Linked DNA regions of Frankia alni ACN14a. The protein of the gene in region 1 interacts with the protein of each later gene in a pairwise test. Links are inferred from orthologs where the notes say so. Each region holds a gene or a part of one and is shown on either strand. Other genes may lie near its edges.

The links. Proteins that work in one complex are often made in the same cells at the same time.
Region 2: the proteins of FRAAL_RS27080 (region 1) and ligA interact in binary tests that used the Escherichia coli proteins (3 or more experiments, as listed by UniProt). The link is inferred for Frankia alni ACN14a from one-to-one orthologs.

What each region holds. Positions count from the first base shown.
Region 1 is NC_008278.1:6,733,271-6,741,610, reverse strand. What follows is about bases 2,282-5,965. They hold FRAAL_RS27080 (leucine--tRNA ligase), read right to left. Parts: upstream 5,647-5,965; coding sequence 2,482-5,646; downstream 2,282-2,481. Other genes in these bases: FRAAL_RS27085 (hypothetical protein), read left to right, coding at 2,282-2,385. Outside these bases: transcription elongation factor GreA, read right to left, coding at 2-484; mycothiol conjugate amidase Mca, read left to right, coding at 931-1,824; more of FRAAL_RS27085, read left to right, coding at 2,026-2,281; FRAAL_RS27070 (thioredoxin domain-containing protein), read left to right, coding at 6,540-8,340.
Region 2 is NC_008278.1:6,344,904-6,350,658, forward strand. The notes cover bases 268-3,325. They hold ligA (NAD-dependent DNA ligase LigA), read right to left. Parts: upstream 2,926-3,325; coding sequence 610-2,925; downstream 268-609. Other genes in these bases: FRAAL_RS25520 (ACT domain-containing protein), read left to right, coding at 268-575; FRAAL_RS25530 (methionine synthase), read right to left, coding at 2,922-3,325. Also shown: more of FRAAL_RS25520, read left to right, coding at 1-267; more of FRAAL_RS25530, read right to left, coding at 3,326-3,995; tRNA 2-thiouridine(34) synthase MnmA, read right to left, coding at 4,058-5,116; FRAAL_RS25540 (cysteine desulfurase family protein), read right to left, coding at 5,186-5,755. UniProt on the Escherichia coli protein: DNA ligase that catalyzes the formation of phosphodiester linkages between 5'-phosphoryl and 3'-hydroxyl groups in double-stranded DNA using NAD as a coenzyme and as the energy source for the reaction.

The DNA.
Region 1 (8,340 bases):
GTCAGGAGCCGTAAGGTGCGACCGAGACGATCTCGACCTTCGCGGAGCGGCCGTTGGGAAGTGTGTAGCTGACGGTCTCGCCGGCCTTGTGGCCGTTCACGGCGCCACCGAGCGGGGAGGCGGGGGAGAACACGTCGATGGGAGCGCTGTGGTCCTCGCGGGAGCCGATGAGGAACTTCTCGGTCTCCTGCTCGCCGGGGAAGCGCACCTCGACGACCGTGCCCGGACCGGCCTCACCGGTCGTGGCGGGCGACTCGCCCACCTGGGCGTCCCGTAGCAGGTCGGAGAGCTGGCGGATCCGGGCCTCCTGCTTGCCCTGCTCCTCCTTGGCGGCGTGGTAACCGCCGTTCTCCTTGAGGTCGCCCTCCTCGCGGGCCGCCTCGATCTTGGTCGCGATCTCCGTGCGCCAGGGGCCGGTGAGGTAGTCGAGCTCGGAGCGGAGCCGGTCGTATGCCTCCTGAGTGAGCCAAGTCTGCTGCGTCACGCGGGTCACGCTCCTCGGTGAACATCAAAAGGGTCACGATATCAAGGTGAATCAAGGAATCCAGGGTCGAGCCCGCTGACTCCAGCACCGGCCGTCCACCGCCGGGAGACCCCAGACCAGCGGTTCTACCCTTCCGGGTGATCCGTCAGTCCGTGGTGTGGACCAAGACCGCACGCCTGGCGGAGCGGGAGCACGGCGAACGGGTGCCGGGCTCCATCGGTCCCCCTGGGGCCGGACCGACACCGATGTCGGTACGCCGGCCGGCGACGTCGCACCCGTCACCGCATGCGCGGACGGTGCATTGTGCCACGGCGTTGGGTGACTTTTCCAGATCAAACGTGGAGGCGGGCTCCATGGTTCCGCACAGTGGTGTAGCACGGCGGTCACGCCACGGCCACCCAGGTCGATGGCCGTGGTCCGGCCCGGCCGTCAGCGACAATGGTGGCATGCCTTCGGTCGACGAGCGGCATGGCCTGCGTCTCATGGCCATCCATGCCCACCCCGATGACGAGTCCAGTAAGGGCGCGGCCACGATGGCGCGTTACGCGAGCGAGGGCGTGGACGTGCTGGTCGTGACATGTACCGGCGGAGAGGAGGGCAGTGTCCTCAACCCGGCGATGGACCAACCCGGCGTCGCCGAGCGCATCACCGAGATCCGCCGCGAGGAGATGGAGAACGCCCGGCGCATCCTTGGCGTCCGCCAGGAGTGGCTCGGCTTCGTCGACTCCGGCCTGCCCGAGGGCGACCCGCTGCCGCCCGTGCCGCCGGGGCGCTTCGCCACCACGCCCCTCACCGCGGCGGCCCGGCCCCTGGTCAGGCTGATTCGCACCTTCCGGCCGCAGGTCATCACGACCTACGACGAGTCCGGCGGTTATCCGCACCCCGACCACGTCATGACGCACAACATCAGCATCGAGGCGTTCGAGGCGGCCGGCGACCCCGAGCGCTATCCCGAGGTGGGGGTGGACGCCGGGCTCGCCCCCTGGCAGCCGCTCAAGCTCTACTACCACCTCACTTTCCACAAGGAGCGCATCCTCGCGCTGCACGAGGCGCTGCTGGCCCGCGGCCTGGAGTCCCCCTACACGGAACGCCTCGACGAGTGGGCCGACCGGGCGGCGGACGCCGGCCGGCTCACCACCCGGGTGCCGTGCGCGGACTGGTTCGCCACCCGCGATCGCGCCCTGATCGCGCACGCCACCCAGGTCGATCCCACCGGATGGTGGTTCCGGGTCCCGCTCGACGTGCAGCGGGAGGTCTGGCCCACCGAGGACTACCAACTCGCCCGATCGCTGATCGAGGTCGGCACGCTGCCCGAGGACGACCTGTTCAACGGCGTGTGACCGTGCGCACGGCGGGTGGCCGGCCGGCCGGCGGGAGCTGATCGGCGCCCGCCGGCGGCGGTCCGGCGCGGCGTAATGTCGGGGTGGGCACCGCCGGGAGCCCACGGCGCACCGCCCGCTGGGCGGAGCCGGTCGCGCGCTCGCGCGCGGCGCAGCGGCGGGTAGACCGCAGAGTTTGGATCCGGGTGTGAGGACGTCACCGTGAACGAGATCTTCGCCGGTTCCGTGCTGGCCGAGCAGGAGAGCAGCGCGGGCGGTCTCGGACTGCTCATCGTCGTGGGGCTGATCGTGGTCTCCACCGGGCTGTTCTTCATGCTCTCGAAGAGCCTGCGCCGGATGCGCGCGAACGTGGCGAACGGTGACTTCCTCGGGGTCGATCCCGACCGGCTCACCGGCCCGGTCGACCCCCGCCAGGCGATCCGCCGCCGCTCGGTGCTGGCCGGCCGGCGCGGCCCGGTGATCGACGGCGAGGTCGTCGACGACGCCGCGGCCACGGATGGCGAGGGCGAGCATCTCGACCTGCCCGCCCAGCCCGGCCCCCCGGGTCCCGGCGGCCGCTAAGCAGTCTCCCCTCGGCCGCTTCCGGATCTTCTGCTTATCCGGAGGGTTTCGTGTCCGATTTATCCCTCCGGATAAGCAGGGTGGTGGCGGGAGCGGTCAGCCCAGGGCGATGTTGACGATGCGGCCGGGCACGATGATGGTCTTCTTGATGGTTCGGCCCTCGGTCTGGCGCGCGTAGTCGGGGTGCGCGGTGAGCAGCTCGCGGATCACGGGCTCTGCGGCACCGTCGGGTACCTGGAGGGTGAACCGCACCTTCCCGTTCACCTGGACCGGGATGGTCCGCTCGGACTCGGCGGCCAGCGCCGGGTCGCCCACGGGGAAGGCCGCGCGGCTCACCGACTCGCTGTGCCCGAGCCGGGTCCAGAGCTCCTCCGCGATGTGCGGGGCCAGCGGCGCCACCATCAGGACGAGCGGCTCGGCCAGCGCCCGGGGCGTCGCGGCCTGGCCGTACCGCTTCGAGACGTAGTTCGTCAGCTCGATGAGCCGGGCGACGGCCGTGTTGAACCGCAGGCCCGCGTACTCCGCCGCCAACGTGATGATCGTCCGGTGCAGGACGCGGGTGGCCTCGGCGTCCAGCTGCTCGTCGGAGACGGCGACCGTGCCGCTGCCCTCGTCGACGACCGCGCGCCACAGGCGCTGCAGGAACCGGTGGGAGCCGACGATGTCGTCGGTGTGCCAGGGCCGGTCGGCGTCGAGCGGACCCATCGCCATCTCGTAGACGCGCAGCGTGTCGGCGCCGAACCGCTCGTACATCTCGTCCGGGCTGACGCTGTTCTTCAGGCTCTTGCCCATCTTGCCGGAGCGGCGGTCGACCGGCGCGCCGTGGTGGGTGAAGCGGCCGTCGTCGGTCTGCTTCACCTCGGCCGCCGGGACGTACATCCCGCGGGCGTCGGTGAACGCGTCGGCCTGGATGTAGCCCTGGTTGAACAGCCGCTTGAACGGCTCCTTGGACGACACGTGCCCCAGGTCGTAGAGCACCTTCTGCCAGAACCGGGCGTAGAGCAGGTGCAGCACCGCGTGCTCGACGCCGCCGACGTAGAGGTCGACGCCGCCGTCGCCGGCCGCCGCGCCCGGCTTGGCCAGCCAGTACCGCTCGACGGTCTCGTCGACGAACCGCTCGGTGTTGGTCGGGTCCAGGTAGCGCAGGTGGTACCAGCAGGACCCGGCCCACTGCGGCATCGTGTTCGTCTCGCGCCGGTAGCGCTTCGGGCCGTCACCGAGGTCGAGCGTGACGCTCGCCCAGTCGGCCACGCGGGCCAGCGGCGGCACCGGATCGCTCTCGTCGTCCTCGGCCATCGCCGTCGGCCGGAAGTCGGTCATCTCGGGCAGTTCGACGGGCAGCAGCTCGTCCGGGACGGCGTACGGCAGGCCGTCGTCGTCGAAGACGATCGGGAACGGCTCGCCCCAGTAGCGCTGCCGGGAGAACAGCCAGTCCCGCAGCCGGTAGGACCGGGCCAGCCGGCCGTGGCCGCCGTCCTCCAACCACCGCACCGTCGTCTTGATCGCGTCGGGCTTGGTCAGGCCGGCGAGCACCGGCGTACCCGCGGGCCCGGGCAGGTAGGCACCCTCGCCGCCGAACGCCTCAGGCCACGCGGACGGCGGGGCGCCCGGGGTCACCCGGTGCTCGGCGTACCACTGCTCGTCCGGCGCCAGCACCGCCGGGATCGGCAGGTCGAACGCGCGGGCGAAGCTGAAGTCCCGGCTGTCGTGCGCCGGCACGGCCATGATCGCGCCGGTGCCGTAGCCGACGAGCACGTAGTCCGCGAGGAAGACGGGGAGCAGCCCGCCGCCCACCGGGTTGCGCACGTAGGCACCGGTGAACACGCCCGTGCGGTCGACCTCCTCGCCGCGCTGGCGGTCGCTGCGCCGCGCGGCGAAGGCCCGGTACGCCTCGACGGCGGCGCGCGGCGTCCAGGCGGGGTCCGCGGCGGCGGCCTCGACCTCGGCGGCTCCCACCTCCTCGGCCGCCACCTCCTCGGCCGCCACCTCGGCGGCCTCGCCGACGGCCGGGCCGCGGCCGGCGGGGAAGCGCCAGGCGCCGGGGGTGCCGGCCGGCCACGCGTCGGCGACCAGCGCGTCGACCTGCGGATGTTCGGGGGCGAGCACCAGGAAGGTCGCCCCGGCGAGGGTGTCGGGCCGGGTGGTGTACACCTCGATGCGCTGGCCGGGCGCCGCCCCGGCCGAGCCGGACGGGGGGACGACGGCGAACTCGACGCCGGCGCCGTCGCTCGGGCCGATCCAGTTGCGCTGCATCTGCTTGATCGAGTCGGACCAGTCGACCAGGTCGAGGTCGTCGACCAGCCGCTCGGCGTAGGCGGTGATCCGCAGCACCCACTGCCGCAGCGGCCGGCGGAACACCGGGTAGTTCCCGATGTCACTGCGGCCCTCGGCGGTGACCTCCTCGTTCGCCAGCACGGTGCCGAGCCCGGGGCACCAGTTGACGAGCTGCTCGGAGATGTAGGCCAGCCGGTGGGCGTCGACGACCCGGCGGCGGGTGACCCGGTCCAGCTCGGCCCAGGGCAGGCCCGTCGGGTTCGCGGCGCGCACGGCGTCGACCGACACGGCGGTGGTGCCGGCGGCGGGGCCGGCCGCCGGCGAGCGGGTCCCGGCCTCGAACTCGGCGATCAGCTCGGCGATCGGTCGCGCCCGGCCGGCCTGCGGGTCGTACCAGGCGTCGAAGATCTGCTCGAAGATCCACTGCGTCCAGCGGTAGTACCCGACGTCGGTCGTGGCTATCTCGCGGCGGGTGTCGTGGCCGAGCCCCAGCCGGGACAGCTGCCGGCGCATGTTGGCGATGTTGGCGTCGGTGGTCGTGCGCGGGTGCTGGCCGGTGTTGATGGCGTACTGCTCCGCGGGCAGGCCGAAGGCGTCGTAGCCGAACGGGTGCAGCACGTGGCGGCCGGACATGCGCAGGTAGCGGGCGAACACGTCGGTGCCGATGTACCCGAGCGGGTGACCGACGTGCAGGCCGGTGCCGCTGGGGTACGGGAACATGTCCATGATGTAGAACGGCTCGCGCCCGGCGACCTCGTCGAAGCCCGCGGCGAGCGGCCCGACCGGGTTCGGCGAGTTGAACGTGCCCTCGTCGGCCCACCGGCGCTGCCAGCGGCGCTCGATGTCCGCGGCGAGCCGGGCGTCGTAGCGGAACCCCGGCTCGTCGCCGGTCCCGGCCGTGGCCGTGGCACCGGAGGGGGGTACAGCGCCGGACGGGGATGCCGTGGCGTTCGCGGCGCCGGTACCGTGCTCGGCCGTCTCACTCATTCGCTCGTGCCACCCCAACTCGTTGGTACGCCGACCCTGCGACAACCCTGCCGCGTGCCCGCGGCGACTCCTCGACCGCTCTCGCGGCGCAACGGCGGCCTGGCGGACGGCGGTCGAGCGAGTGGACGGCGAACGGGTGGGCGAGCGGAGGAGCCGGGATCGTGCCTTCCCCCGAGCGTATCCGGTGCCGCACAACCCGGTTCCGACCGCACGCCACCACGAACGGACCGTGCCGCCCGAGCAGTCCCGGGCACCGGGTGATCTTCCCCTCCATGGTCGCCACGATGATCGACCTCGGCAATCGGTTTTCCTCCACCCGAGGGTCGCCGCCATGGTGCCGTGCCGGGTCTCACCCTGTCTCACCCGACGCCGCCCCTGGCATCTGCTGGCATGTTCAGGCATCCCGCGGGGCACGGGTGGGACTGGCGGAGCACCACCGGCTTCGGCCGGAGCAGCGCGCCGCGTTCCTGCCCGCCCGGCGGCTGTTCGTTCAGGGTCTCTCCGTCCGCGATTTCACCCGTCGCTGCGGGTCAAGGCGTTCACGTCGAAGCCGGGCCTGTTCGAGATGACCTGGGCGCCGGACGGCCGGGCGCTGTGGACGTACGGGGATCCGCTGCCGGGTCGCGGTACCGACCCGCATGTGATCTGGCTTCGGGTCGGTACCCACGACATCTTCCGCGGCTGACCCATCGGACGGTGCCCTCGACGACACGTCGCCGAGGGGCTGACCCGCCGGCGCCCGGCAGGGGTGGCTGGCGAGTTGGGGGTGCCGATGGCCACAGTCGGCGCGCCGGGGCACGGGTGGGGGCATAGCCGCTCGCCGCTTTGGTTGCATAGCCAGTGACCCGGGGCTCCACAGACCCGGGCGACGCCAGACCCTGAGGAGTTGCCCGGTGCCGAACAAGCTGGCGGAGCAGACGTCTCCGTACCTGCTCCAGCATGCGGACAACCCCGTCGACTGGTGGCCGTGGTGCCCGGAGGCGTTCGCCGAGGCGGCCCGCCGAGGGGTGCCCGTGCTGCTCTCGGTGGGCTACGCGTCCTGCCACTGGTGCCACGTCATGGCGCACGAGTCGTTCGAGGACGTGGTCACCGCCGCCTACATGAACGACCACTTCGTCAACATCAAGGTGGACCGGGAGGAGCGGCCGGACGTCGACTCCGTCTACATGGACGTCACCGTCGCCCTGACCGGTCACGGCGGTTGGCCGATGACGGTCTTCCTCACCCCGACCGCCGAGCCGTTCTTCGCGGGCACCTACTTCCCGCCCCGGCCCCGGCCGGGCATGGGGTCGTTCCGCCAGGTGCTGGAGGCAGTGGTCGCCGCCTGGCAGACCAGGCGGGCGGAGATCGAGGAGTCGGGAGCCGACATCGCCCGCCGGCTGGCGGAGGCGGCGGCGCGCGGCCCGGTCGCCGGGCTCGCCGCGAGCCCCACCTCCGGCGTCGCCGACGAGCTGAGCCCGCCGCTGCTGGACACGGCCGTCGCGGGCCTGTCCGCCCGGTTCGACGCGCGGCACGGCGGTTTCGGCGGGGCGCCGAAGTTCCCGCCGTCCATGGTCGCGGAGATGCTGTTGCGCCACGCCGCCCGCACCGGCGACGGGCACAGCCTGGAGATGGTGGCGCTGACCTGCGAGCGAATGGCCCGCGGCGGCATGTACGACCAGCTCGCCGGCGGCTTCGCCCGCTACAGCGTCGACGCGACGTGGACCGTCCCGCACTTCGAGAAGATGCTCTACGACAACGCCCAGCTGCTGCGGGTGTACCTGCACCTGTGGCGGGCCACCGGCTCGCCGCTGGCCCAGCGGGTGGTCCGGGAGACCGCGGCGTTCCTGCTCGCCGACCTGCGTACCCCGCAGGGCGGGTTCGCCTCGGCGCTCGACGCGGACGCGGTGCCGGCGGGCGTCCCGGCGGCCCACGCGCAGCCCGAGGAGGGCGCGAGCTACTCGTGGACACCCGCCGGCCTGCGCGCCGCCCTCGGCGCGGACGACGGTGCCTGGGCAGCGGAGATCTTCGGCGTCACCGCGGAGGGCACGTTCGAGCACGGGACGTCGGTGCTGCAGCTTCCGGCGGACCCGCCCGACGCGGCGCGCTTCGCGGCGGTGCGCGCGGCCCTGGCCGCCGCCCGGGCCGGCCGTCCGCAGCCCGCCCGGGACGACAAGGTGGTCGCCGCGTGGAACGGGCTGGCCATCGCCGCCCTCGCCGAGGCCGGGGCGCTGCTCGACGAGCCGGCCTGGATCCGCGCCGCCGAGGACGCGGCCGTGCTGCTGCGCGACGTCCACCTCGTGGCGGGCCGGCTGCGGCGCACCAGCCGGGACGGCCGGGTCGGGACGAACGCCGGCGTGCTGGAGGACTACGGCGACGTCGCCGAGGGGCTGCTCACCCTGCACCAGGTCACCGGTGATCCGGAGTGGCTGACCCTGGCCGGGGAGCTGCTCGAGGTGGTCCGGGCCCGGTTCGCCGCGCCGGACGGCGGCTTCTTCGACACCGCGGACGACGCGGAGGCGCTGCTGCGCCGCCCCCGCGACGACTCGGACTCGGCGACCCCGTCGGGCCAGGCGGCGGTGGCGGGTGCCCTGCTGACCTACGCGGCCCTGACCGGCTCGGCCGAGCACCGGAGCACCGCCGAGGCGACCGTGGCCCGGTTCGCGCCGCTGCTGTCCCGCGACGCCCGGTTCGCCGGCTGGGCCGGAGCGGTCG
Region 2 (5,755 bases), 390 kb from region 1 along the record:
GGGCGGTGGACGACCTGCTCGTCATGCTGCCGCCGGGCGGACTCGCGGACCGGGCGATGAGCGCGGCCCACTCGGTACCGGGTGTGGTTGTCGAGTCGCTGCGGCCGTTCCTCGCCGACGGCGGGGGCGTGGCCAGCGACCTCGACCTCGTCGACGCGCTGACCGAGCGGCCCCTCGACGCCCCGGCGACCCTGACGGAACTGGCCCCGGGCGTGTTCAACGCCGACTGGGCGGTGCTGCTCGAACACGTCGGCGCCGACGACGTGCGGGTGCGGGAGACCTCGGTCGGCGCGCCCACCCTCGGCGGGGACGACCTCGGGGTGCCCGAGCGGGTGCGGTTACCGCTGCCCTGGCTGCCGCTGGACCGCGCGCGGCGGATCGGGCCGGCCGAGGGCACCTTCCCGCCTCGCTGGGAGGCGGTCAGCATGGAACTCGCCGCGGCGCCCGTCGGCGGCGACCGGCTGGTCATCCTCATCGGCCGCCCGGGTGGCCCGGCCTTCCGCCCCTCCGAGATCGATCGGCTGGCCCACCTCGCCGGCATCGCGGCGAGCCTGAGCAGAACGGACCGCCCCTGACGCCGACGGCGCCCCCGCCGGCGCCCCGCCCCGGTCACCCCGGCGGGGCATCATCCTGCGCCCGCTGCGCCCGCTGCGCCCGGCGGGCGGAGTCGACGTCCGGTGCGCCCTGGCCACCCGAGGTGTCCGGCGCGGCCGGGGCAGCCGGGGCGTCGGCGGCCACGGCACGCTCGCGCGCGGCGTCCGCGCCCCGTTCGAGCAGCACGGCGAACCCGGCCTCGTCGAGCACCGGCACGCCGAGGCTGCGCGCCTTGTCGTACTTGGCCGCCCCCGGATCGGCGCCGACGACGACGAAGGCCGTCTTCTTGCTGACCGAGCCGGTGACCTTGCCGCCGCGGCCCTGCACCGCCTCGGTCGCCGAGTCGCGGCTCCAGCCGTCGAGCGTCCCGGTGATGACCACCGCGACGCCGTCAAGCGGGCGGGGGCCCTCCGCGGCCCCGGCGTCGGCGAGCGAGGCGCCACCCGCGGCGATGCGGGCGACGATGTCGCGGTGGCGGGCGTCGGCGAACCAGTCCACCACCGCACTGGCGATCTTCGGACCGACGCCCTCGACGGCGGCGAGCTGCTCGGCGGGGGCGGCGGCGATCGCGTCGAGCGAGCGCAGCTCCCGGGCGAGCGCGCGCGCCGCGGTCGGCCCGACGTGGCGGATGGACAGACCGACCAGCAGCCGCCACAGCGGCCGGTGGCGGGCCGCCTCGACGCCGCGCAGGATCTGGTCGATCTTCTTCTGACCGAAGCCGCGCAGTCCCTCGAACGACTCCGGGGTCAGGTGGAAGATGTCGCCGATGTCGCCGACCCGGTCGGCCTCGAGCAGGGCGATCGCCGTCTCGTAGCCGAGGCCGTCGATGTCCAGCGCGTTCCGCGAGGCAAGGTGGAAGATCAACTCGCGGAGCTGCGCCGGGCAGGCGTCGGTGTTCGGGCAGCGGATGTCCACCTCACCCTCGGGTCGCACCAGCTCGGTGCCGCACTCGGGGCAGTGGGTGGGCATGACGAAGGCGCGCTCGGTGCCGTCGCGCAGGTCGACGACGGGGCCGACGATCTCCGGGATCACGTCGCCGGCCTTGCGCAGCACGACCGTGTCGCCGATCAGGACGCCCTTGCGGCCGACCTCGTCGACGTTGTGCAGGGTCGCCAGGCCCACCGTGGAGCCGGCGACGAGCACCGGTTCGAGCTCGCCGAACGGGGTCACCCGGCCCGTGCGGCCGACGTTCACCCGGATGTCGCGCAGCTTCGTCGTGACCTCCTCCGGCGGGTACTTGAAGGCCACCGCCCACCGCGGCGCCTTCGACGTCGACCCGAGCCGGCGTTGCAACGCGAACGCGTCGACCTTGACGACCACCCCGTCGATCTCGTGCTCGACGTCGTGGCGGGCCCGCCCCCAGCGGTGGATGAACGCCAGCACGTCGCCCACCGACGCCAGCACCTCGAAGTGGGTCGAGACGGGCAGCCCGAACTCGGCGAACCGGGCGTAGGCCGCGGACTGGGAGGCGGCGTCGAACCCGCGCTGCGCCCCCAGGCCATGGACGATCATGTCGAGCGGGCGGGTGGCGGTGACCCGGGGATCCTTCTGGCGCAGCGACCCGGCGGCCGCGTTGCGCGGGTTGGCGAACGGCTTGCCGCCGCCGGCCACCAACGACGCGTTGAGCTCGGCGAACTTCTCGGTCGGGAAGAAGACCTCGCCGCGGACCTCCAGCAGCTCCGGCACGCTCGCCCCGCGCAGCCGGGTCGGCACGCTCGCCAGCGTGCGGATGTTGGGCGTGATGTCCTCCCCCGTACGCCCGTCGCCGCGGGTCGCCGCGCGCACGAGCCGGCCCTCCTCGTAAACCAGGTCCACGGCGAGCCCGTCGATCTTCAGCTCGCACAACCAGCCGTCGACCTCGGTCTCCCGTGCCGCGCGCGCGGCCCACAGGTGGAACTCGTCGTCGTCGAAGACGTTGTCCAGCGACAGCAGCCGCTCGAGATGCTCCACGGGGGTGAACAGGGTCGAGTACGACCCGGCCACCTTCTGCGTCGGCGAGTCCGGGGTGCGCAGCTCGGGGTGGTGCTCCTCGAGCGCGGTGAGCTCCCGCATCAGCCGGTCGTACTCGGCGTCGGAGACGGTCGGCGAGTCCAGCACGTAGTACCGGTAGGCGTGCTCGTCCAGCTCGCGGGCGAGCTCGGCGGCGCGGGCCCGGTCCGCGACGGAGGCGGCGACGGCCGGTTGCACCGCGCCCCCGGCCCCGACCGCGGACGCAGCCTCGACCGCGGAGGCAGCCTCCGCCTCGGACGCCTCCACCTCGGACGCCTCCGCCTGGGACGCGGCCTCGAGCGCGGACGCAGCCGCGTCGCCGGAGCCCGGTGGCGCGTTCATGCCGGCGCGTCGACCAGGGCGCGGCCCGCCCGGCGGCAGTGCCGCATGACCGCCCTGGCCGCGCCGACGTCGAATCCCGCAAGGCCGCACGCGGGTGCCACGGCGACCACCTCCCCGAGCTGTTCGGGCCGGAATCCGAGCCGGCTCCACAGTGCAGTGACGGGCTCGACGGTACGGCGGACGTCCGACAGTTTCGCCGACCCGCCGCCGGTGGCCACCGAGCCGCCGGTGGGCACCGAGGCGCCGGTGGCGATCAGGCCCGCGATCAGGCGCACCCCGGCCTCCACGAGCTCGCCGACCGCGTCGTCCTGCGCGCGGGTCAGCAGGGCCGCGTCGAGGCCGACGAAATCCACCCCGGCGTCGCGCAGCGCCGCCAGCGGCACGTCCGCCGCGCAGCAGTGCACCCCGACCCCGGCGACGCCGGGCAGCGCGCGGGTGGCGTCGGCGACGGCACGCAGCCGCTGCACCACCAGGCCCTCCTCGACAGCCGGCACCACCGAGAAGCCGCTGGGGGTACGCACCCGACCGGCCAGCACCAGCGGCAGCGACGGCTCGTCGAGCTGGACGATCAGCCGCGCGCCCGGCACCCGCCGGCCGATGTCGCCGAGATGGTCGGCCAGACCGGCGGCGAGTGCGTCGGCGAGGTCCCGGGTGGCGCCGGCGTCGGACAGCGCCTTGTGCCCGCGGGGCAGCTCGATCTCGGCGGCCAGCGTCCACGGCCCGGCCACGGCGACCTTGAGCGGCCCGGAGTAGTCGGCGGCGACGTCGGTCAGGGCGTCCAGATCCTGCCGGAGCAGGTCCCGGGAACGGCGCAGGTCCAGACCCGGGCGGGGCACCAGCCGCCAACCGGCCGGCTGCAGGTCGACGGGCAGGTCGAGCAGGATCGCCGCCGACCGGCCGATCATCGCGGCGCCGGGCCCGCGGGCCGGCAGCTCCGGCAGGTGCGGCAGGTCCGGCAGCTCGTCGAACACCGACTTCGTGGCATCGACGGGGTCGGTGCCCGGCAGCGAACCCACCCCGGTGGCCGCGCCGGCCGGCCACAGCGGCGCGGGGCCGGCCTCAGTGCTCATCGGACCTCATCCCGCCATTGTGGCCGACGTCGCCCGGCTCCCCGCCCAGCCCCGCCGCCCGCTCACGCGGCGGTGACGCGGATGTGACCCCCTCCGAGCACCCGGTCGCCGTCGTAGAGCACGACGGCCTGACCCGCCGCGGTCCCGCGCACCGGCGTGTCGAGGGTGACGACGAGATCGTCGCCGCGCGCCTCGGCCTCGGCGGCCACGACCCCGCCGTGCGCCCGAACCTGGGCCTGGCAGGTCACCACGCCCTCGTGCGGCCAGGCCGCGCGGTCGGCGACCAGCCGGCGGATGTCGAGCTCCTCCGCCGGGCCGACGGTGACCGTCGAGGTCACCGGGGAGATGTCGAGGACGTAGCGGGGGCGCCCGTCCGGCGCCGGGTGCCCCAGGCGCAGGCCGCGGCGCTGACCGACGGTGAAGGCGAAGGTCCCGTCGTGTTCGCCGAGCGTCTGCCCGGTCCGGGAGTCGACGATGGGCCCCGGCCGCGAGCCGATCCGCTCCCGCAGCCAGCCGCCGGTGTCCCCGCCGGAGATGAAGCAGATGTCGTGGCTGTCGGGCTTGTCGGCGACGGCCAGGCCGCGCGCGGCCGCCTCCCGGCGCACCTGCGCCTTGGTGGAGTCGCCCAGCGGGAAGCGCGCGGCGCCGAGCTGCTCGGGCCGCAGCGTGCCGAGCACGTAGGACTGGTCCTTGGCGGGGTCGACGGAACGGCGCAGCGTGCCGTCCGGGTCGAGGCGGGCGTGGTGGCCGGTGACGACGGCGTCGAAGCCGAGGGCGAGCGCCCGGTCCAGCACCGCGGCGAACTTGATCCGCTCGTTGCAGCGCACGCACGGGTTGGGGGTGCGCCCCGCCGCGTAGGACTCCACGAACTGGTCGATGACCTCGGTCTCGAACCGCTCGGCCAGGTCCCACACGTAGAACGGGATGCCCAGTACGTCCGCGGCGCGGCGCGCGTCGCGGGCGTCCTCCAGCGTGCAGCAGCCCCGGGCGCCGGTCCGGTCCGACTCGGGCGATCGGGACAGGGCGAGATGGACGCCGGTGACGTCGTGGCCGGCGTCGACGGCCCGCGCGGCGGCGACGGCGGAGTCGACCCCGCCGGACATGGCGGCGAGCACCCGCATCAGACCTGCACCTCCCCAGAACCCCTCGGTTCCCCGAATCCTCCGGCGACGCCGCGCTCGCGGCGCGGATCAGGCGCCGGTCATCCCCGCGAGCGCGCCGGCGCGGCTCGCCCGCTCCACCACCGGCCCGATCGCCTCGACGAGCGCGTCCACGTCGGCGGCGCGCGACGAGTGGCCGAGCGAGAAGCGCAGCGAACCTCGCGCATGCTCCTCGCCAGCCCCCATGGCCAGCAACACGTGGGAGGGTCGGGCTACTCCCGCCGAGCAGGCCGAACCGGTCGAACACTCGATGCCGCGCGCGTCGAGCAGCATCAGCAGCGAGTCACCCTCGCAGCCGGGGAACGTGAGATGGGCGTTGCCGGGCAACCGCTGCGGATCGCCGGGCGCGCCACCGAGCGCAGCGCCGTTGAGCACGGCGCCCGGCACCTTCTCCTGAACGCGGCGGACGAGGTCGTCGCGCAGCGCGGCCAACCGGGCGCCCTCCCGGGGCGCCTGGGCGCAGGCGGTCGCCGCCGCGGCCGCGAACGCCGCCACCCCGGCGGTGTTCAGCGTCCCGGAGCGGATGTCGCGTTCCTGGCCGCCGCCATGGGTCAACGGCTCCAGCACGAGGCCGCGGCGCACCACCAGTGCGCCGACCCC